One region of the Marinobacter sp. G5_S1_61_S3 genome, then DNA from elsewhere that is predicted to be linked to it. Evidence: predicted binding sites of a transcription regulator. Region 1 holds the regulator's gene; each other region holds the start of a gene.
The links. The regulator FliA, encoded in region 1, starts transcription of late flagellar genes. The targets are predictions, from matches to a motif close to CTAAAGTTTNNNNNNNNNNNGCCGNTAA.

Region 1 (7,816 bases):
AAAACTGGCCGGCATATGCTGAACGAGCACCACAGGCGCGGGAAACCCGGCCGGTAACGCCATTAGTACACGTTGCAAGGCCACCGGGCCGCCGGTGGACGTGCCGATGGCAACCACACTGTAGTGTTTCGCAGGCCCGCGGCGAATCGAACGACGGGCCGGTGCTTCAGGCTCTGGGGCGCTGGGGCGAGAGGACCTGTCCGATACCGCCGGCCGCTCGGGCACGCTGCGCCTTGCCGGTCCAGGGCTACGGGGCGAAGGCGGCGGAGCGGTGGGAGGCGGCGCCGACGGTTTCGCACCAGGGCGACTGCCAGCGACATCCAGTACACGCTCAATGAGTATTTTTTGAAGCTGACTGGAATCCCGGGCAATTTCCTCAAAATTCTTGGGCAGGAAATCAACGGCACCTGCCTCAAGGGCATCCAGGGTCACCCGGGCACCCTCGTAGGTGAGAGAGGAGAACATCAATACCGGCGCCGGCTGTCGCTTCATGATCTCACGGACGGCGCTGATACCGTCCATGACGGGCATCTCGTAGTCCATGGTGATGACGTCAGGCCTCAGCTTTTCAGCCAGCTCGACACCTTCGCGCCCATTGGTGGCCACACCAACCACCTTGATCTGACCGGAAGCGGTCAGGATTTCCGTCAGTCGCTTGCGGAAAAAACCTGAATCATCAACGACCAGGACAGAAACCGTCATCCATTTCTCCTAAACCTGGGCCCGCCGCAACGTTATTTGCCGTAGTTTTGCAGCAGGCTCGGAACATCAATAATGAGTGCAATACGACCGTCGCCAGTGATGGTCGCACCCGCCATACCCGGCGTTCCCTGAAGGGCCCGGCCCAGGGGCTTGATCACCACCTCTTCCTGCCCGATCAGCTGATCCACCACAAAACCGACGCGCCGCGTTCCCATCGCCACGATAACCACGTGGGCGTTTTCTGGTTCCGGCTGCCCAGCGGCGCCTTTGACCAGCCATCGCTTGATGTGGAACAACGGGAAGACTTTGTCTCGAACCACGATGCATTCACGGCCATCCACAATGTTCTTCTTGCTGAGGTCCAGATGGAAAATCTCGACCACGTTCACCAGTGGCAGCGCGAAGGATTGGTCGCCAAGCATGATCATCAGGGTAGGCATGATGGCCAGGGTCAGCGGCACCTTGATGACGATGCGAGACCCTTTGCCCAGCTCCGACTCGACGCTCAGCTGCCCGTTGAGCTGACTGATCTTGGTTTTCACCACGTCCATGCCAACGCCACGACCGGACACATCCGATATTTGATCCTTGGTGGAGAACCCGGCGGAGAAAATCAGGTTGTAGCACTCGGTGTTGGTCAGTCGGTCAGCGGCATCCTGTTCGTAGATGCCCTTTTCGACCGCTTTTCGGCGCAGTACATCCGGATCCATACCAGCACCGTCGTCTTCGATGGACAACAGGATGTGGTCGCCTTCCTGCTCAGCCGACAGCGTCACACGACCCTGACGAGGCTTGCCCGCCTTTTCACGAATATCGGGTGCCTCTATACCGTGATCAACCGAGTTGCGAACAAGATGGACCAGAGGATCGGACAGCGCCTCGACCAGGTTTTTGTCCAGGTCGGTCTCTTCGCCGTGCATCTCAAGGTTGATTTCTTTCTTCAGGCTGCGTGCCAGGTCGCGAACCACCCGCGGGAAGCGGCCAAATACTTTCTTGATGGGCTGCATCCGCGTTGCCATCACCGCTGACTGAAGATCGGTGGTCACCACGTCCAGGTTGGAGACGGCTTTGTGCATATGCTCGTCTTCACTCTGGGCGCCCAGACGCTGCAACCGGTTACGCACCAACACCAGTTCACCCACCATGTTCATGATGTCGTCCAGGCGCTTGGTATCCACCCGCACCGAAGTTTCAGCCACTGGTGCATTCGCATCCCGTGCCGGCATCGCGGGCGTTACGCCTGCCTTGCCATTATCCGCAGGCGCTTTTTCGGGCTTACCAGTCGGTTGCGCGGGCTTGTCAGCCTTGGCACTGGGAGACGTGGCCGACGGCTGCTTTGCAGCAGGCCCAGGGGCCGGCTTGGCAGTTTCTGCCGTAGGGCTACCACCCTTGCCGTGCAGGTCATCCAGCAACTTTTCGAACTCGTCGTCCGAAATCAGGTCGTCGCCACCCTTGCTGTCACTGGCCTCATCACTGGTAACCTTGTCGCCCGAGGCATCCTGGCTGTCAGGGGCTGTCTTGCCGGTTTCAGGCGGGCCTGAGAACTGTCCCTTGCCATGCAATTGGTCCAGCAGGGCCTCGAATTCATCATCGGAGATGTCGTCTCCGCTCCCTCCGTCACCGCCTGAAAATTCATTGCCGTCGTCACTGGAAACCGGAGCGCTGGTCTTTTCCTCTTCCAGGGCATCCAGCAACCGCTCGAATTCGTCGTCGGTAATATCACCGCCATCGTCTCCAGAACTGGCTTCATTGCTCTCGTTCTGTTCTTCGCGAGCGACCGCTGCGTTTGCTGGCGACGACTCCCCTGCCGGCTGCGCCAATGCGTCCAGAGCGGCAATCAGTTCCTCGGGAGCTGGCGTCGGTTCCTCGTGGTGGCGAACCTGTTCAAACATGGCATTGACGTGATCCAGGGCTTCCAGCACCACGTCCATCAGTTCCGAGTCTACCTTGCGCTTATGGTTGCGCAGTATATCGAAGACGTTCTCCGCGGAATGACAGCAGTTCACCAGGGCATCGAGTTGCAGAAACCCAGCGCCGCCTTTTACGGTGTGAAAGCCTCGGAAGATGGCGTTGAGCAGATCGCTGTCGTCCGGGTTTTGTTCCAGGTCGACCAGTTGCTCCGACAGCTTTTCGAGTATCTCGCCTGCCTCAACAAGGAAGTCCTGCAGGATCTCTTCATCGGCATCAAGCGCCATGCGTTACCCTCTCTTACTCAGAAACCGAGACTGGACAGAAGATCATCAACATCGTCCTGTCCCGATACTACGTCTTCGCGTTCTTCGGCCTTGATCTGTGGACCAACACCCTGTTCCGCCGATATCTTTTCCCGCTCTTCCAGTTCATGCACGGTGCCGGTCATCTGGTCCACATGACTCGCCATCACTACCAGGCTCAACAGATGCTCTTCCACCTCTTTAACCAGAGTGGTGACCTTTTGGATCACCTGCCCAGTGAGGTCCTGGAAATCCTGGGCCAGAAGAATTTCCGACAAGTTGTCGTACATCGCCCCGGCATCGGTATTCAGGGTCACGAAAAACGTGTCGATACGGGCATAGAGCTCACGAAATTCAGCCGGCGCCATCTCGCGGCGACGCAGTTTCTGCCACTGGTCTCTCAGCTCGGCGGCCTCGTCGCGGAGGGCGCTGGCCTTGGGCATAGCCTCCTCAACCAGATCCATGGTCCGATTGGCCGCTTTACCGGTCATCTGAACCACGTACTCAAGGCGATCCGACGCATCGGTCATCTTCGACAGAGCTTCTGACTGTTCGGCGTTACGGGGATCGATCTGGAAATTGCGGATCGCCTCGTGGAGGCTGCGGGTCAAGCGGCCGACTTCCCGATACAGGCTCTGGTCCCTCACCTCGCTCAATTCATTGATCAGCGTCATCGCGCGGCCATAGTCCCCGGCGTTGACCTGTTCAACCAACTCGGCCGCCTGGCTGCGGAGTTTCTCCGTGACCTCCGGGTCGAGCCCCTGTGGGTCTTTTTTTCTATTGCTCATGGGAGCCGTCCGACCTCTGAATTACTGGATGCGTTCGAAGATCTTCTCAATCTTCTCCTTGAGTACGGCTGCCGTGAAGGGCTTGACCACGTAGCCGTTCACACCGGCCTGCGCAGCAGCGACAATCTGGTCGCGCTTCGCCTCGGCGGTCACCATGAGCACAGGCAGGGTTTTCAGGCTGTCATCGGCACGGACTTCCTTGAGCAGATCGAGTCCGGACATCCCTGGCATATTCCAGTCGGTTACCAGAAAATCGTATTTGCCGCTCCTGAGCATAGGCAGTGCTGTATTGCCGTCGTCTGCTTCGTCAGTGTTTGTAAAACCGAGATCGCGAAGCAGGTTCTTAATGATCCGTCGCATTGTGGAGAAGTCATCCACAATCAGGATTTTCATGTTCTTGTCCAATGGGACCTCCAGTTAAAAACGCCCGGAATTCGTTTTTGGCTTCCGGCTCACAGTCTAGCAGGCCGGTAGTTTAACCGCTTATTGTGTGGCCTTTGAGCCGGTTGTAAAGCACCGGTTACCAAAAGGCTACAGTAAAGAATGCCTGGTAACGCTGTTCAATGGGACTGGCGGCCTGTTCAGCTCTGCCAACCAGTAAGACGCCCCCGCAGACGGAGCGCGGCCTGGCTGTGAATCTGGCTGACCCGGCTTTCACTGACACCCAACACAGCACCAATTTCCTTCAGGTTCAATTCTTCCTGATAGTAAAGGCTGAGCACCAGCTTTTCTCGCTCGGGCAGGTCACCAATCGCAGCTGCCAGGCTCTTCCGGAAGTTGTCGGACGCCAAGCCATCCAACGGGTTATCACTGTCCTCTGTTTCTTCTATCGGCAGCTCGCCGGATTCATTGAGCTCATCCAGGCTAAAAAGTCGGCCACTGTTAGCATCGCTCAGGGAGGAATAGTATTCGTCGAGGTCCAGCCCCAGCTCCTCGGCTACTTCCGAGTCTTGAGCTTCCCGACCCAGGCGGTCCTCGACAGCCTTGATGGCTTTGGCAATGCGGCGGGAGTTCCTGTGGACGGATCGGGGTACCCAGTCACCTTTGCGAATTTCATCTACCATGGCTCCGCGAATCCGGATCCCGGCGTATGTCTCAAAGGTAGCCCCCTTGTCGGAACTGTATCGCTGTGCAGCTTCCAACAAGCCAATCATGCCTGCCTGCATAAGGTCATCCAGTTGGACAGATGCCGGCAGCCGCGCCATGAGGTGAAGCGCTATTTTTTTGACCAGCGGGGCCTGCTCCTCAACGAGCTGGGAAGGTCCTCGTGTACCCGTCCGGTTGTAGGTTCCAAGTTCTTTCGCCAATGTCATGTATCCGGCTATTCAGTGACAGGATCAAAATCAGACTTCGACGAGCCGCTCCACAAAGAATTCCAGATGTCCCCGGGGCGATGATGGCAGCGGCCAGCTATCCACTTTCTCCGCGAGGCTCTTGATCGCCAACGATGCTTTTGCCCGCGGATAGGCGTCCAGCACGGCACGCTGGCGCTGTACCGCTTTTTTTACGGCCTCGTCATACGGCACCATACCCACATATTGTAGTGCCACATCAAGAAAGCGCTCGGTAACCCGGGTCAGTTTTTCAAACAGATGGCGACCTTCCTGCTCATTCCTGACCTGATTGGCCAGTATACGGAAGCGGTTGGTGCCGTAATCCCGGTTCATAAGCTTTATAAGGGCGTAGGCATCGGTGATAGAGGTAGGTTCATCACAGACAACCAGTAATAGTTCCTGTGAGGCTCGGAGGAAACTGACCACCGATTCGGAAATACCCGCAGCGGTATCAACGATCAGCACATCGATCTGGTCACCCAGTTCGCTGAACGCGTTGATCAGGCCAGCGTGCTCCAGATTGGAAAGCTGGGTCATGCGTTGGGTACCTGAGGACGCGGGCACGATTTTGATGCCACCGGGGCCGTTGACCAACACATCCCGAAGGTCACATTCCCCGGCGATGACGTCCTGGATATTACGATTGGCGGTAATGCCAAGCAGAACGTCAATGTTGGCAAGGCCCAGGTCGGCATCGAGCAGCACCACCCGCCGTCCCATTTGTGCTAGGGCGATGCCAAGGTTCACTGATACGTTGCTCTTGCCAACGCCCCCTTTCCCGCCGGAAACGGCAATCACCTGTACCGGATGTGGTTTGCTCATACTGACTCTGATCTCTTGCCGCGTTTAACCGCAGGCTGTGTTGTTTTTAAACAGCGACTGCCTGTTGCTGCTGGAGTTTCTTCAGCCTCTCCACGGCCAACCGCACCAGCGGAATGGACTCAGCGTGGTGCAGGTCTTCCGGGATTTTCTGCCCGTCGGTGTAATACGCCACCGGCAATCCCGTTTCCATGACGAATCCCAGCGATTCACCCAGGGTCAGTGCTTCATCGATTTTGGTCATCACACAACCCGTAAGATTTGCCATCTTATAGCAATGCCAAACGGATTTCATGATGCGCGGCTGACTGGTTGCCGAAACCACCAGATGGGTTCGAATCCGATGGTGACTGCGAGCCAGCTCCATAAGCTGCTCCTCGTAGCCCTTGTCGGTGCTGGTCAGGCCAGCGGTATCAATCAACACCAGGTGCCGGTCCGACAGTTCGTCCAGTATGTCGTCCAGGGAATGGGTTTCGTCCACAACCCGAACTGGAACGTTCAGTATGCGCCCGAATACAAATAGTTGCTCATGGGCCGCGACCCGATAGCGATCGGTGGTGACCAGCGCCAGAGAGTCGGCACCGTGGCGCAGCACATAGTGCGCGGCCAGCTTGCCGATGGTCGTCGTCTTGCCGGACCCGGTTGGGCCCACCAGGGCGTAGACACCGCCCTCATCCGCCCATTCAGTACGCGCGGTCTTCACACCGGCGGCCAGCATTTTCAGAGACTGCTTCCAGCCATCCTCAAGCCGGCCTGCGCGGTGGCGCCGGGACAGAGAGTTGGCGAGCTCCAGCCCGAGACCAAACTCCTGCAACCTCTCAGACAGCCTCTGCTGTACTGCGTTCACCGCTGTTTGTTCGGGTTCACCGCCATTCCGGGCACTGACCAGGTCACGAAGGGAACTGATCTCCGCACGCATTTGCGCCAGTTCTCCGGAATAGGCAGCGCTGGCAGCGGTAGGCTCTTCAACCACCATGTCATCGTCGGCCAGCGATTCTTTCGACAAGCCAGCGTGACCGAAGTCCCCACCCGCAACCGCAACCGCATTACCATAGGTCGCGCGCTTTTCCCGCACTTCCCGAATACGATCGCGAGAGCGGCCGAGTTCGTCCTCCAGGCGGCGATGCTGTTCCGCCTGCATTTCGGCTAGCCGTGAGCCATTGGTGGCTTCCCGCGCAGCGTCACCGAGGCGTTGGCGCGCCATATTTTCGTCATAATCGAGCGCTGTCACAATTTCGACGCCACCATCCACACGACGATTGGAAAGGATTACGGCATCGGGACCCATCTGATCCCGCACCTGACGCAGTGCCTCTGCCATGCTTTGGGCAAAAAACCGCTTAACTTTCATAATGATGCTTCCTCCCCGGTCAGCGCTTTCCAGCGCCTTCCGCCTTTCCAGCCGCGGCCTTTACTGACCGACGGATGCGACAATAGTGATCTGTTTGTTATCCGGAATTTCCTGGTACGACAGTACATGCAGACGCTCTACTCCGTAGCTGGCAAACTTCGCCAGTACCGGGCGCAAGGGCCCTGAAACCAATAGAATCGCCGGCTTGCCCAACATCTCCTGGCGCTGAACGCTGTCCTGGAGCGACCTCTGAAGCTTCTCAACCATATTTGGCTCCAGCACCAGCCCGATGTCTTCCTGACCGCCGGATTGTTGACTCTGCTGCATGGACTTCAGCAATAACTGTTCCAAGTCTGGATCCAGAGTGATCACCGGGATCTCTGTGTCGTTGCCACAGATACTCTGGACAATCATCCGGCGCAGTGACTGGCGGGCAACCGTGGTCAGCAGCTTCGGGTCCTGGCTCTTCGGATGAACGTTCACGATCGCTTCGGCAATAGAGCGCATGTCACGGATCGGCACTTCCTCTTTCAGCAGGTTCTGCAGCACCTTCAGCAGCAGGCTGATGGAAATGGTGGTGGGTACCAGTTCTTCCGCCAGCTTTGGAGA
Region 2 (7,816 bases), on a different contig from region 1:
TCGTCCAGTTCGATGTCCGCGTCCACGTTCTTGAAGTCCCAGCGATTGCCCAGCTCGCGCTTGGCCTGGTCCACGGCGTTGGTGACTTCGTGCATGTCGATTTCAGAAACGATGTCAAAAGAAGGCATGATGTGTTCTCACTTTTTACAATTATCCACGTCAGGGCACGTACAAAACGCTATACTGGTGCCCTTCTGGTTGCGCAAGGTGCCAAAGCATACCAAGACCGGGCCGGCACCGCATCTGACAATGGACTGGTGAGTAGTAGTTAACAATGCCAAATCTTGATCTTCCCATCCTCGTGGTAGACGATGCCAAATTCAGCAGTATGGTGGTGGGCCGAACCCTCCGCAATGCAGGGTACCGCGACGTACGAATCGCCAACAATGCCCCTGCCGCGCTTGAGTTTATTGACCAACGCCCGGTCAGTGTGCTGATTGCCGACTGGTTGATGCCGGAGATGGACGGGCTGGAGCTGACCGATCAGGTCCGCCAGCAGGATGAGCAGAACAACCACTACACCTACGTGATCCTGCTCACCGCCCGGGAGAGCGTGGAGGCCCTGTCAGAAGCATTCGACCGGGGCGTCGACGATTTCATCTATAAATCGGACATGACCAAGCAGCTGATTCCAAGGATTTTCGCGGCCGACCGCATGGCAGACCGCCAGAACACCCTGCTGCGCGCCAATTCCCTGTTGATCGAGAACAACCGCGAACTGGAAAGCAGCAACATCATTGATCTTGAAACGGGCCTCTGCAACAACCGTTATGCCCGGAATAAGCTGGGCAAATGCCTGCGGCAGGCGGAATCCCGAGGCGGTGCTTCTGCCTATGTGCTGTGCGGCATTCGCAACTGGCAGGAACTCAAGCGTAAGCACGCTCCCTCGGTGATGAGTGAGCTGGCCGTTGGCATCGCCCGCCGCCTGAGCCACCTGATCCGGCCCATGGACTCCCTGTGCCGCGTGGGCGACAACCAGTACGCGATTATCGCTCACTTCCCAAACAGCGATCATTGCTCCACAACAGCTTTTCGCCGCGTATTCGACGGCATTAACCACAAAGCTCTGAAAACCACGGCGGGTTACATCTCGGTTGAGGCAGGCATGGTGCTTTGCAGGGCGGATGCCCAAAACGGCACCCCCTCGGTTCAGGAGATGGAGCGTGCAGCAGTTCAAGGCTTGGTAGATGCCTATGAGACCCGGCGGTTTACCGAGACCAGGCCAGAGCTTGAGAAAGCCTGAAGGAAGAGTGTCGGATTACGCTACGTAACACTGCGACACACATCACAAACAGACTTCCATGAGCGAAAGCCCTATTCTGAAATTGTGGATTTAAGCAGTATCCCCCATGGCGGAGGAGCCGAGTAGTACCTCCGCCGCCAAATGGGGAAAGTCCGCAGAATTAACGAATTTTTCAGGCACTTTCGTTCTTTCCTTGTTTTTAAGCCAGCTTCTTAGCTGGCTTTTTTCTTTTCTGCTTCCGTTATACTGATGGCAACAATAACCCCAAGACGTTGCCGTAATCATGAAGACCCTCGGAACCGCCTCCGTAGCAGCCCTAAGACAATATGTCCGCGCCGCCAATGCCCAAGGCCTGGATACCTCAGCACTGTTCAGCAACGCCGGGCTTGATGCGTCGATTCTCCAGACCGACGACGAGCGTATAAACGGCGAGCAGTTCCAGGCATTCATACGGCTGCTTTGTGAACAAAGCAATAACCCCATCCTCGGCCTTGAAACCGGTGACTTCGTGCAACCGGGGTCCTACAGTGTTCTCGGGTATATCACCATGAGCTCCGCCACGCTGGGAGAAGCAGTAGCTCGTATAGCCCCGTTCGAGAAACTGGTCGGCGACATGGGAACGACGCAAATTGCGGGTAGCGGCGATCACATCAAACTGATCTGGGCCTGCAACTACACCGACCCGGTCGTTCGCCCCCAGATGGTGGACAACGTCTTCGCCTCCTGGATCAACTACGCCCGCTGGCTGGCCGACAACAACGCCGCCTCGCCAGTGGAAGTACACCTCGAACACCCTTCCCCCGGGCCGGAGTTGGAGAGCGCCTACACGGAACGCTGGGGCTGCCCGGTACGTTTTCGTTCCAACGAAGATGCCATTGTTCTGCACAAAGACCTGCTGAGCACTCCCCTACGCCAGCCTGACCCACTGCTGCGAAAAACCCTGGAAGCCCACGCCCTCAGCCAACTGGCCACCCTGGAAACCGACACAGCCCTCACCAACCGGGTTAAACACAGCATTCGCAAACAGTTGATGCACGGCATCACCCGCCAGGACATGGTCGCAGACCATCTGGGCATGACCAGCCGAACGCTGCAGAGAAAACTTAGCCAGGAAGGTGTTTCGTATCAGCAGTTGCTGGACGAGGTAAGACAGGCAATGGCGGAAGATTTTCTGACGAACAGCGAACTGGGCATTCCGGAGATAGCGTTGAGGCTGGGGTACAGCGAAACAACGTCGTTTCACCGAAAGTTCAAAGCAGAGACGGGGAAGACGCCCGGAGAGTTCCGGGCGTCACGGGAGGCCACTTAAAGCTTGCGACCCTTGCCAGCCGCAATCCTCAACCGAAGCGCATTCAGCTTGATAAAGCCTTCAGCATCCTTCTGATCGTAGGCGCCCTGGTCTTCCTCGAAGGTCGCAATCTTCTCATCGAACAGCGAATCGTCAGACTTACGCCCAACCACATCCACGTTGCCCTTGTAGAGCTTCAGGCGCACGGTACCGTTTACATAAGTCTGGGTCTGGTCGATCAGCGCCTGCAGCGCTTCCCGCTCAGGGGACCACCAGTAACCGTTGTAAATCACCTCCGCATAACGCGGCATGATGCTGTCCTTCAGGTGCGCCACTTCGCGGTCCAGGGTGATGGACTCAATCGCACGGTGGGCGCGCAGCATGATGGTGCCGCCCGGAGTTTCGTAACAACCGCGGGATTTCATACCCACATAACGGTTCTCAACAATGTCCAGACGACCAATCCCGTTCTCGCCGGCGACCTTGTTCAGGTGTTCAAGCACCTCGTGAGGCTTCATGGCCTGGCCATCAATCGCCACGATATCGCCTTTCTCATAGGTCACTTCGATATAGGAAGGCGTGTCGGGCGCTGCTTCCGGAGACACACTCCAGCGCCACATATCTTCCTCGGCTTCCGCCCAGGGATCCTCCAGGTTGATGCCTTCATAAGAGATATGCAGCAAGTTGGCATCCATGGAGTACGGGCTCTTGCCCTTCTTCTTCTCCACCGGAATGTTGCGCTCATCGCAATAAGCCAGCAGCTTCTCACGGGAATTCAGATCCCACTCACGCCAGGGGGCAATCACCTTCACACCCGGCTTCAGCGCGTAGGCACCTAACTCGAAACGAACCTGATCATTGCCCTTGCCGGTAGCGCCGTGGGAAATCGCGTCCGCACCGGTTTCGTTGGCAATCTCAATCAAACGACGGGAGATCAGCGGGCGGGCGATGGAGGTACCCAGCAGGTACTCCCCTTCGTAGATGGTGTTGGCGCGGAACATCGGGAACACGTAGTCACGAACGAATTCCTCGCGCAGGTCCTCAATGTAGATTTCCTTCACGCCCAGCGCTTTCGCTTTCTCACGCGCCGGCTCAACTTCCTCGCCCTGGCCGATGTCGGCGGTGAACGTCACCACCTCACACTCATAGGTATCCTGCAACCAGCGAACGATTACCGAGGTATCCAGGCCACCGGAATACGCCAGAACCACCTTTTTAATATCAGACATGCCCTTGCTCCAGACTGAACAGAATGGATGTATCAAAAATAAGGGGCGTATTGTACGGGACAGCGGGGGGAATGGCTATTGGGGCAAGAGTGCGACCTCGTTACTGGCCGCGGATGCCACCGGCAGGGCGCCAGGTGGCATCTTGGATAGAATGCACGGTATTCACACCAGAACGTCGTATTCAGACAGCCTGCTGTTGCTTGGAGGTAGCCTCTTCGCGGATGCCATCCCAGCCGTCTTTGATTGAGCGCAGAAGGTCCGCGACTTCATCAAGCTTAGCGACGTCATTCTTGGCATTCGCTTCAAAAAGGGTCCGCTCCATGTAGTCATAAAGCGATTCCAGGCGCACGGCCAGATCGCCACCCTTCTCGAAATCCAGAAAGCCACGGAGGCCACCGATGATTTCAATCGCTTTGGAAATCAATCGGCCTTTGCCCTCAAAATCCTTCGCCTGCATCCTGGCTTTGGCCATGTTAATGCGTTCCAACGCTCCGTTGTAAAGAAGCTGGATCAGCTTGTGAGGATCGGCATCCGTAATGCTGGTTTGGGCGTTTACGCGTTGGTAAGCCTGTAAACCGTTCATAAGTGACCTCTTTATTCGCTTTTCGTGCAATAAACATCAATTGTTATTGCGATTATTCTGTGGTGCCAGCGCAGCAAGCTGCTGGCTCACAAAGTCCTGTGTACTGTTCAGTTGCGAGATCAATGAATCCGCAGCTGTAAATTGACTCACCAGGCGCTCTCGATAGGCTGTAATTCTCTCTTCCAGCCGAATCTGATTTTCCTGAATTCGCTCCAGATCGCGGTTCAGGCTCTCGGTTCTGGTATCAATTGCACCATCGGCACCGACAAAGTTGGTGATCAGGTCAACCGTACGTTCGCCAACACCTTCAATAAATTGTATCGAGCCTCGACTTCCAGTCTGATCGCCCAATATTTGTACCTGGAGCCCAGACGCAGCACCGCTGTTTTCGCCCAGAAACAGTGTTTGCCCTTCGCCTTCAGCTGTTCTTCCGTCAATGGTACCCGCAACATCGAGGCCATCCGTGCTTGTGGCGGCATCCAATCCAAACGTAGCCGCGCTTTCAGCGGACGACAAGGTGACCGAAGACTCGCTGCCGTAGGTGGAGGAAGAGAAAACCAGCTCATCCCCAGCCCCCAGGCTCACCTGAACGGACCCATCTGACGCGTTCAGCGCGTTGTTGCTATTAAGCTGAGCCTGAATCTCGTCAACCAGATCCTGTGCACTGTTGTAAGTCTGCTGTGTAAGCTGAAGGTTAACGGAGGTATCACCATTAACCAGCAGTGAAAACTCATCATTTGTTCCATCAATAGTAACGGGAAAAGTGGCTGCGGCATTCCCGGCAAGCGTGCCTTGGGTCGCAGCCTGGGTCACGTTGATATCATAGGTTCCAGGTTCGGTGTTTACACCACTGCGAACAAACTCTACCTGGCTGTCGGTAGCCCTGCCCTGTTCGGCAAACAAGGCCGTGACATCGTCCGGATTAGCCTTTAACTGCGCCATGAACTCTTCGCGGTCAAATTCCAGAGAGCCAGTCTCGAAATTTGTGGTAATACCCACATCCGCCAGACTTCGGACACTTGCGTCTTCAAGCCCGGGAACAACGCGGGTCAGCACTTGGCGGAGTTGGTTCTGAATACCCCGAATAACGCTATCGCCAGTCAGAAGGCTTCCGCTACCGCTCTCTGCATTGAATCCTGCCAGAGCATCAATGGTTTCCTGCAGGCCATTAAATTTCTCGACAAAGCCCTGGACACGGTCTGCTACCGCTCCGAGATCCTGTTCAACCTTAACCGTGGACGTACCAGTGGCAGTCAGATCAAATGTCAAACCATCAATGACGTTCTCAAAACTATTGGTAGAACGGGTAACCTCTACGCCATTGATACTCATCACGGCGTCCGACGCGGCGATTGTCTCATTGAGACCGGCGCCCGCATCCATTGATGTGTTAAACGCAAAACGGGAAAGCCCCTGGGCATCGGTATCCGTTCCGGCGCTGTCGCCCGAAACGGAAATACTAACGGCGTTTGCCGTACCGGTTTCGTCTGCCGATAGTACGAGCTGGAAACCACTACCGGTATCGATTACGCCCGCTGAAACCCCTGCATCAGAATCGTTGATCGCGTTTGCCAGGCCCTGCAAAGTGTCGTTACTGCTGTCTATAACAATATTGGTGGTGTTGTCACCAACAGAAAGCGTCATTGTTCCCTGGCCAACACTGGTCTTGTCGCGATCCGCGAATACATCACGCGACGCGAGCGCCTGAGCGCTGGCGAGACTTGTCACATCGACACTGTAAGTACCGCGGTTAGCCTTGGAGCTGTCCACAGACACAGCAACGTCTTCGTTGGACGACGTTGCAGAAAAGGCTTTGAGATTATCTGGAGCACTCAATTGCCGCATTGGAAGGCGCAGCTCTGTTACTGCACTGCGAAGCGTGCCATAGGCAGAAATCAGCGCCTGGGTGCGCTCGGTTTTCTGAGCCAAACGATTTTCCGTCGGTGCCCGTTCCGCTTGCACCAACTGATCGACCAACTCGGAGGTCAGAACACCAGACCCGATACCCAACGATGATATATTTGCCATAGTATGTGCCTCCTCAGGAGGGCAATTTCCAATGCTATTCCATATATCGGCCTGAAGCGGCAAAACTTTGCCTTTTCTACCGACCAATTTTGTAACCACATGTAAGCAAAACACCGCCGGCCCCTTTCGGGTGCGGCGGTGCTGAACAACCGTTTTCAACGTCAGGCCAAGAGCGGCAAACTCTAGACCTTCGTGTTGAATAACGTCAGCGGTTCATCCTGCTGCAAGTTTTCTGCCAACCTCAACGCAACTTCATCCGGAATTTGCCGAATAACCTCTTGGGTGGACTGATCGACGACCTTGACGATCGTCTGTCCCCGCTCGTTATCCACTTCAAACTGCAAATCCCTCTGGACCGTCTGAACGAAATCGTTCAGTTGAGACACGGCATCATCCAATTTCTCTTTCTGTGCCTCACTGCGCCTTTCGAGCCTCTCAGCTTTCGAAAGTTCCTGAGCCCCGGACAACAACTCCGAACGCTCAGCAAGACCAGGTGATGAAGGTGCAGTCAGGGCGGAGGCATTCCTGCCTTCGGCCTGAGATGACGAAATTGCCCGAGCCGGAGCTTGCTCGCTGGAACGAATCAGCTTCAAATCCGGGCCATTCAGGTTAACGCCATTCATAGCTCACCTCGCTATCCTCATACAGCAGTAAACCGGGGCCCAAAGACCCCGGCCTTGCCGTTATGCCCCTGTTACTGCAGGAGGGACAGAACCTGCTGCGGGCGGGCATTCGCCTGCGCCAGTACAGAGATACCAGCCTGCTGGAGAACCTGCGCCTTGGACAGCTTAGCAGTTTCAGATGCGAAGTCTGCATCCAGAATCCGGCTGTTAGCGGCCGACAGGTTTTCGGCAGTTGTGCTCAGGTTGGCGATTGTGGATTCAAACCGGTTCTGGGCAGCACCCAGGTCGGCGCGGATACCACTGATCTGCTCAAGAGCCGCATCTGCAATCTCGATTGCGCTGTTAGCGCCTGCAACAGTACCGATGTCGATAGAAGACACTGACTGGAGGTTAGAACCAACCACGGTGTCTGCTGCAACGTTCAGAATGCTACCAGCGGTCTCGGCAACCGAGGAACTGACCGAGAACGCACCGGATGAAGCGAACTCAACAGAACCAGAAGCAATCGTGCTGTCAGTGCTGCCAGCGGTCAAAGTAACCGCACTTGGATCACCACTGCCCTGCAGCGTGGCGGTACCGGTAGCGTTACCTGAGTTGGCAAAGTCCTGCAGACGGATGTCTTTACCATCAGCCTGGGTCAGTGTGATTTCGCCACCGTTTGCTTCAGCCGTAACACCAGTGGTGCCTGAGGTATCGTTGATCGCTTTGGCCAGCGCACCCAGGTCAGTGGTAGTTACCGCTGCGGAGATGGTCGCTGTGTCGCCACCACTACCAAGCGTGAAGGAAACCGTACCATCGTCAGACAGACCAGCGAGGGTTGCC
Region 3 (7,816 bases), on a different contig from region 1:
AACAATGACAGCCAGCGATTGTTGAATCCGTTGATAGGCTTGACGGGCACTGCATGTTCAGTTGCGCCGCTGACGTCACCGACCTTGGGAGCGGACCCGATATTCACCGACAGAATGTCGTAAGGCACGTCCGGCCGGGAGCGGCAGACCACACGTTTTCGATGGCGGTCGATGCCAACCACTTCATCGCGGTAGAAGCGCGCGCCCGCGAACTCGGCCAGTTTGCTGAGGTCTATATGGACGTCGTCGTAGGAATAATGCCCAGCCACGTACCCGGGAAGCATTCCGGAGTAGGGTGTATGGGTATCCCTGCAGATGAGGGTAAGGCGGACACCAGGCACTGGGTTCATGGCAAAGCGCTTGAGAACGCCTACGTGGCTGTGTCCGCCGCCAATCAGGACAATGTCCCGTAAAACAGGCTGTTCGGATTGTTGCATTAAATAACTTTCTTGGCTTCGTCACTGAAGGTGTTAAAGCCTTTCACGCTTGAAAATGCCTGAAGCTTTTCCTTGTCCGCGTCAGACGGATTGGCGATCTGATCAACCGAGGTGATACCGGCTTCCTTCATTTTGCGGGCGGTGGCCGGCCCAATACCTTTAACCTGGGTAAGGTCGCTCTTGTCCTTCGGCTTTGGAGCGCGTGTTGCTGCAGCCGGCTTTGCCGCTGGCTTCCGCGCGGCCGTGGCGGCTTTCTTGGGAGCGGCTTTAGTGGCTGCGGCCGGACTTTTGGCGGCGGTGCTCGCCTTGGGTTTGGCGGCTTTCTTTGCAGTTGCCGCTTTTGGTGTGGCGGGCTTCTTGGCGGCCGGTTTTTTGGCCGCTGTCTTACTGGCGGTGGATTTTTTCGGAGCTGACTTGCCTTTGGTAGCAGGGCCGGCCTTCTTGGCGGCCTGGCCTGCGACCTTCTTCACCTCTTCGCTGGCTTCCTTGCTGGCAATACCAAGGCGGTCCAGGATATTGTTTTGCAAATCGTGGAATTCACCCAAGCGACGTTCAAATTCTTCGTTGAAACGTTTCATTTCACGATCACGAAGCTCATCCACTTCCTTCAACAGTTTGCGGACGGGTTCCTGAATCTGGTTCTGCAGGCTGTCGAACTGCTTGAGGGCGTCGTTGATCAGCTTTTCGATCTGTGATGACGTTTTATCGAACTCTTTGTTCACTTTCTTGACGACTTTATCAACGCTTTGCTTGTTGGCTTTCTTCGCCATGAGGACTTTCTCCTTGAAGTGCAAGTTGATGTGGGGCGTTGGTGAGTTCAGGCCAGTTGCCGAATGCTGGAGGCGGGCCCTGAGGAACGTCTGGATTTTAGCGTCTGCTTCTTGAGCACCACCTCACGAATGCGCTTGAGTTTTTCGCTCAGGGCAGACGAGGAGTTGTCATTGAGTTCTACGAAATCAACGGAATAGAAGAAATTGCTACAGTGTTTCCTGCGTTCCGTTACCAGGCCGGTAATTCCATCCGCCCTGATGTCGTCAAACGGCATTTCCATCACGAGATCCAGGATAACCGTATCACCGGGGTTAAATATCTTGTCCGTTTTCATCACACATCCGAAGTGATCGAGCTCGAACAGCGCGGCCTGCACACGCTCCCGGCGAAAGAGGCCACGCTTGATGTGAAAATGTGCGACAAGATCCGGTAGTGCTTCGTTCATCTAAAAGTGATCTCTTTTGCACCCCGAGGGGGTCCGGACGACACCCCTAGGGCGTGTTCCTGAAAGTATATGGTTAAACAATAGCCACACTCTGTTGGTTTGGCAACGTGTTCAGTGTCATACGATAGAGCTCTCAGGCGGTTCATCAACTGTTTTTATCATTTTGGCCCGTTTGTAGCGTGTTGAGCTCGTAAATATCCGTGCGCCGGTCTTTCAGGTTCGTCACCGAGCCTTCGTTGCGCACCAGCTTCAGCTTTTCCAGATCCATATCTGAAAACATGATCATTTCCGTATTCGGTGTGGTTTCCGCCATCACCGCATCGTGGGGGAACGCAAAGTCCGACGGTGAGAATACGGAAGACTGGGCGTACTGCACGTCCAGGTTCTCAACCTTGGGAAGGTTACCCACACTACCGGTGATCACGACATAGCACTCGTTTTCAATCGCCCGTGCCTGCGCACAGTGCCGCACCCGAAGGTATCCGTTCTTGGTGTCCGTCCAGAAGGGCACCATAATAATATCCACCTCTTCGATGGCCGCCAGGCGCCCCAGTTCCGGGAACTCGATGTCGTAACAGATCATGATGGCCACGCGGCCGGCGTCGGTGTCGAACACCTGGAACTTCTCACCGCCTTCGATGACCCAGTCACGGCGTTCGTGGGGCGTGATATGAATCTTGCGCTGTTCGTCGACGCGGCCGTCGCGGTGGCACAGATAGGACACGTTGTAGACCCGATCATTTTCGAGCAGGGGCATCGAGCCGGTAATGATGTTGATGTTGTAACTGACCGCCATTTCCGACATCTGATTGCGGAATTGCTCGGTAAAGCCTGCCAGAAAGCGAATGGCCCGTGTCTGGTCCACCTGGTCCGTCAGGCCCATCAGCGGTGCGTTGAAAAATTCTGGAAACAGGGCGAAATCGCTCTTGTAATCCGAGAGCGCATCCACGAAGTACTCCACCTGTTCCAGCACTTCCTCCACCGAGGTAAATTCACGCATCTGCCACTGAACGGCACCCAGGCGTACTTGAGTCTTCTTGACGTTAAGCACCGGCGACGGCGGTGTATAGAGGATGTTCCGCCATTCCAGCAGAGTGGCGTAGCCCAGGGATTTCTCGTCTTCCGGCAGGTACTTGTGCATCAGCCGGGTGACCTGGAAGTCGTTGGACAGCTGAAAGCTGAGGATCGGGTCGTAGATGTCCTTGCGATCCACACGCTGGATGTATTCTTCCGGAGAGTGCTGGTCTGAATACTTGTGATATCCGGGGATGCGGCCACCCGCCAGGATGGCGCGCAGGTTCATGGATCGGCAGAGTTCTTTGCGAGCTTCATAAAGCCGCCGGCCAAGGCGGTAGCCGCGATAATCCGGGTGGATAAACACATCGAGGCCGTAAAGCGAGTCGCCTTTGGCGTTGTGCCAGATCTTTTCATTGCGCAGGATCAGGTCGTCGTAGGTGTGCGGATTGCTGAATCGCTCATACTTGACGCACACCGTGAGGGCTACGGCCACCAGGTCACCGGACTCTTCGATACAGATCTGACCATCCGGAAACTGTTGCACCAGAGCTTCGATCGTGTCCTCTGGCCAGGCACCGCCAATATCATCGTAGACCCTGTCCATCAGTCGCTGGAGCTGTGGGTAATCATCACTGGTCAGGTTACGAAGGTTGAGGTGCAGTTCTTCGTGGGCCATATACGGCAGCTCCCGTTGGGTGTGGAAATGACGGCAAGAATTGTCGATTGCTTCGGTATTTTATCAGAGAGCGCTAAAGACTTCTTATCACCTAAAGCTAAAGACTTCTTATCACATAAAGTTAAAGACTTCTTATCACATAAAGTTAAAGACTTTGCAGCACACGCCGAAAACCAGTTTATGAATGATAGACAGCCGATAGGCTGTTTGACTGACCCCCCGAATAGACTGTCTCGAAAAGGACCCGGAAAATGAACCTGAGTTTCGGCCAGAAGTTGCTCGTCGCCTTTGGTATTTTGCTTTTACTTGTTATGGGGGCGTTTACGCTCAGCGGCAACCTCCGGTTACAGGACACTACGGATACTTATGTTGATGCACTGATTGAAGACACCGTGGCTCAGAGTACGTCCAGCATTGCGGATTGGCTCAACACCCGTCTTGCCATGACCGAAGCAACGGCAAAAGCGCTGGAGTCCGTGGAAACCGATGCCGAGGCGAGGGTTATCCTGGCCGCTGCGACAACCGGTGGCGGGTTCATTGACGTCTATGTTGGCCGTGATGATGGCTATATGCTGATGAAGGACGATGTCTCAGAAGCCACGCTGCCTGCGGATTTCGACCCACGCACGCGGCCCTGGTTCAAACAGGCGAAACAAAAGGGCTCAGCGTCGTTCACCGAACCCTACGTGGATGCGGGCACTGGAGGCACCATCATTTCCACGCTGGCACCGGTCAAACGTGGGGCCTACCAGGGTGTTGTCGGTGGTGATATTGCCCTGAAGACCATAGAACAGACGCTCTCCACGATTACGCTGGCCAACACTGGCTATGCGGCCCTGATCAGTGACGACGGCACCGTGTTGTTTCACCCGGACCAGAAACTGGTTGGCAAGAAGATCAGCAGTCTTTTGGGAGAATCCCCTCGGCTCAGCGGTGAAATTCACGAATATGACACCGGAGATGCCAGTTGGACTGCCGGTTTCCATCGCATCAAAGGTGCCCGTGGTGTTGAGTGGTATCTCGGCACTTTTATCAACGAAGACAAAATCAATGCGCCGGTCCACGCCGCTCGCGTAACCGGGCTGATCATCGCAGTAATTGGCTTGTTGGTGTCCCTGGTGATCCTGCGTTTTGGTATCCGCGTGCTGATGGCTCCCGTTCGCAAGCTTAATGCCGCCATGGCATCAATCGCCAGTGGCGAGGCGGACCTCACCAAGCGCCTGGACGATAGCGCCAACGACGAGTTCGGCAAGCTCGCGGCGGAGTTCAACAGCTTTGTTGAGAATATCCAGAATGTGGTCCGGGACGTCCAGCAAGGCACCGCCGAGCTTGGCGAAAACGTGTCCTCCCTGCGGGATACTGCCAGCACCAGCCGAGACAGCGTTGAAAAACAGCAGGCCGAGATTGATATGGTGGCCACGGCCATCAATGAGATGTCTGCCGCTGCCGGGGAAATTGCACAGAATGCCCAACAGACCGCGGATGCCTCCAACACCGCCGATGCAGACAGCCGTGCTTCCCTTGAAACCGTTGCCGCTTCCCGGGATGCAGTACAGAAATTGTCAAAAGAGATTAACGCCGCTGCGGAAGTCATCGATAAACTCGGCAAGGACGTTACCGACATTACCTCGGTTCTCGAGGTAATTCAGGGGATTGCTGAACAGACCAACCTGCTGGCACTGAACGCGGCGATCGAGGCCGCCAGGGCAGGGGACGCGGGCCGTGGCTTTGCGGTTGTTGCTGACGAAGTGCGCAATCTGGCTCGCCGCACCCAGGACAGCACGGAAGAGATCAACAACATGATTGAGCGCCTGCAAAGCGGTGCAAACCAGGCGGTTGACGTCATGAAGGCATCAACAGCGGTCTCGAATGTGAGCATGGAGAAAGCTCAGGATGCCATGGAGTCCCTCAACCGTATTGCTGATGCCATAACGTCGATCAGCCAGATGACCTCCCAGATCGCAACGGCTTCTGAAGAGCAAACCTCGGTGACAGAGGAGCTGAACTCCTCCATCACCCGGATTGCCGACCAGGGCCAGGAAGCCGCCAAGGCTGCCAGCGAGAACGACGTCTACAGCGGTCAGATTGAATCGGTCGGCCACGCGCTTAGTAAGAACGTGTCACGATTCAGGGTTTGAGTAAGACGTTTTCTGGGGCGCGGATAGTATCTGGATTCGCCGTCGGAGTTCGAGGAGGGTTCTGGTGCCGATGGCCCGGGACTCGTCCGTTAGATAGGGATTTTCCAGAACAAGGACGTTCCGGCTGTGCAGGTTTAGCTCGTCGATGGACTGGCCGTAGTATTGGTTGAGGTACGCGCCAAAGCTGCCATCGAAAATGGCCCTTTCCATGCCCAATTGAAGCCGATGTGCCGTTTCGTGGTCGTGCCGGTTGACGAAGAAGTAAGAGGGCATCGGATAGGCCAGCAGCAGGTCTGGCTCGATGGCGAAGTCTTTGTTGTTTTCAAGCTCCAGATCGAAAAGAACCTCGTTGACTCCCCGGGCGAAGCATTCAAAACGATGATTCTCCAGCATGCGGAAAAGAATTTCGTACCGCGAGTGAGTCACCACGCTGACTCCGTTGGCCTGCAGAATCGACGAATCCGGCCAGTGTGCGCCCTGGCCGATGCGGATACCGACTTCCTCAAGATTGCCAAGGCTTCGGATGCCTTTGAACCTGGGCAATGATTCTTTAAGCACCACGCACACCCGAAGCCCCAAAAGTCCGCCATCGATAGGTATGGGGATGGCCTGCAGGCTTTCTTCCCTCTGTTTTGATGTCGCGACATTCGCGAGATCGACCAATTTTGATTGCTGGCGCTCAAGTTCGCGGACAACCCGGCCTTGGGCCATCTCCGGGGTGCGAGTGATTCGATACGAACCGTATTCCGGTGTCTTGTCGAAGGCGAGGGCAACCAGGGCACGTATGGGTGGGCTGTCGTAATTGCGGTACCACAGGCGATATTCCCTTGCCTGTGTTTCTCCAGACAGATATTCCGAAGACACACCGGTTCCCGGGCAAACCAGAAACAATGCCAGGGCCGTCAGCCAGCCACGCGCACGCCTCACTTTCATTGAAGACTTACTCCCGCGTCCATTCGAGTTTCTTGTTATCGCCCGTTTTGATATCCAAGCAGTTTAGGTGAATTTTTCTTTCCGGAAAGGGATAACCGTAAAAAATCCCGAAAACAGTTGCGATACCTTTTAAACGGCTGCAATCATGGGCGTTAAATCACCAACAGGTAAGAAAACATGGCGTTCATCGACAATCTGATAGGTGCAACCGGCCATTGGGTGTCTGAATCGAATCCTGGGGCGCGAATCACCCAACCGCTGGCCTGGCTCCGTAAAACCAGTGGTTATGCGGCCGTCAACCGAATTATTGGCCTATCGATCCCGTTTGCACCACGGAATCGATTCAGTGTCGAGGAGATTCGCCCGGGGTTCGTTAAGGCAAGAATACGCCTGAAAGGCAATAAGAACCACTTTGGTAGCCTCTACGCCGGTGCCTATTTCCTGGTGGCGGAGATCCCCGGTGGTGTGTTGACGCTGTTTGATCTCGGCCCGGCTTACACGCCGATTCTCAAGGAAATGACGCTTCAGTTCCTGCAGCCGGCGAATTCCGATGTGTTTGTGGAGTTTTCACTGGACGCCGCCACGGTTGAAGCTATCAAGGCCGAGGCCGATGCTACGGGCAGGGCCGCGTTTGAGTTAGAAGGCACACTGTACGACAGTGACGGCCATCATGTGGCCACTTCGATGGCCCACTATCGTGTTCGCAAGAAAGGCTTCCAGGCGCAGTGAACTGAGGTAGATTCAAGCGCCGTCCAACTCCCGTAGGGCGGCGAGGAAAGTTTCCCCGTATTTTTCGAGCTTTGCCGCACCCACGCCGTTTATCTCAGCCATTTCGGCAAGGCTGTTCGGTTTCTTGTCCAGGATTTCAAACAGCGTGGCATCATGGAAAATCACGTAGGGCGGCACGCCCTTCTCATCCGCCAGCGATTTTCGGCAGGCCCGCAGCGCTTCCCAGCCGGGTTTGTCAGTGATCTGGTCTGCAATCCTGCGGCGGCCGGACCCTGATGACCCACGGCCACTGGAGGCCTTCACCACGGGATCCTTGCGTAATTGGATAGCTACCTCGCCCTTAAGTAGTGGGCGGCATTGCTCCGTGAGTTGCAACGCTCCATAGCCTTCCGGGTCAGCCCTAAGGTAACCATTGGCCACCAGCTGACGAAATACGGACTTCCAGTCGTTTGCAGACAACTCGGTACCAATTCCGTAGGTGGAAACCGTTTGATGGCCGGACTGCAGGATACGTTCGTTCTCAGAGCCGCGTAACACATCAATCAAATACGTAACCCCGAAACGTTGGCCGGTTCTGAACACGCAGGAGAGCGCCTTCTGAACGGCAACCTTGCCGTCCCAGGTTTCCGGTGGGGTCAGGCAGGTATCACAGTTCCCGCAGGGCTGTTCA

Region 2: fliD (flagellar filament capping protein FliD) is a predicted target of FliA. The motif match lies at 6,415-6,442, and genes of this name have one in related genera.
Region 3: ACTRWH_RS03770 (methyl-accepting chemotaxis protein) is a predicted target of FliA. The motif match lies at 3,492-3,519, and genes of this name have one in related genera.

What each region holds. Positions count from the first base shown of each region.
Region 1 covers NZ_JBQKUK010000005.1:48,632-56,447, reverse strand. Annotated here, with positions in the region: gene ACTRWH_RS05930 (chemotaxis-specific protein-glutamate methyltransferase CheB) at 1-702, opposite strand, end outside; gene ACTRWH_RS05925 (chemotaxis protein CheA) at 735-2,897, opposite strand; gene ACTRWH_RS05920 (protein phosphatase CheZ) at 2,915-3,703, opposite strand; gene cheY (chemotaxis response regulator CheY) at 3,725-4,108, opposite strand; gene ACTRWH_RS05910 (RNA polymerase sigma factor FliA) at 4,285-5,016, opposite strand; gene ACTRWH_RS05905 (MinD/ParA family protein) at 5,047-5,859, opposite strand; gene flhF (flagellar biosynthesis protein FlhF) at 5,906-7,207, opposite strand; gene flhA (flagellar biosynthesis protein FlhA) at 7,268-7,816, opposite strand, start outside.
Region 2 covers NZ_JBQKUK010000015.1:25,054-32,869, forward strand. Annotated here, with positions in the region: gene ACTRWH_RS15265 (YajQ family cyclic di-GMP-binding protein) at 1-128, opposite strand, end outside; gene ACTRWH_RS15270 (response regulator) at 275-1,243, shown strand; gene ACTRWH_RS15275 (AraC family transcriptional regulator) at 1,527-2,552, shown strand; gene ACTRWH_RS15280 (argininosuccinate synthase) at 2,549-3,760, opposite strand; gene fliS (flagellar export chaperone FliS) at 3,942-4,343, opposite strand; gene fliD (flagellar filament capping protein FliD) at 4,380-6,371, opposite strand; gene ACTRWH_RS15295 (flagellar protein FlaG) at 6,554-6,994, opposite strand; gene ACTRWH_RS15300 (flagellin N-terminal helical domain-containing protein) at 7,066-7,816, opposite strand, start outside.
Region 3 covers NZ_JBQKUK010000003.1:181,724-189,539, forward strand. Annotated here, with positions in the region: gene selD (selenide, water dikinase SelD) at 1-437, opposite strand, end outside; gene ACTRWH_RS03755 (helix-hairpin-helix domain-containing protein) at 437-1,207, opposite strand; gene ACTRWH_RS03760 (hypothetical protein) at 1,255-1,653, opposite strand; gene ACTRWH_RS03765 (bifunctional GNAT family N-acetyltransferase/carbon-nitrogen hydrolase family protein) at 1,799-3,346, opposite strand; gene ACTRWH_RS03770 (methyl-accepting chemotaxis protein) at 3,598-5,484, shown strand; gene ACTRWH_RS03775 (hypothetical protein) at 5,467-6,417, opposite strand; gene ACTRWH_RS03780 (PaaI family thioesterase) at 6,595-7,146, shown strand; gene recQ (DNA helicase RecQ) at 7,159-7,816, opposite strand, start outside.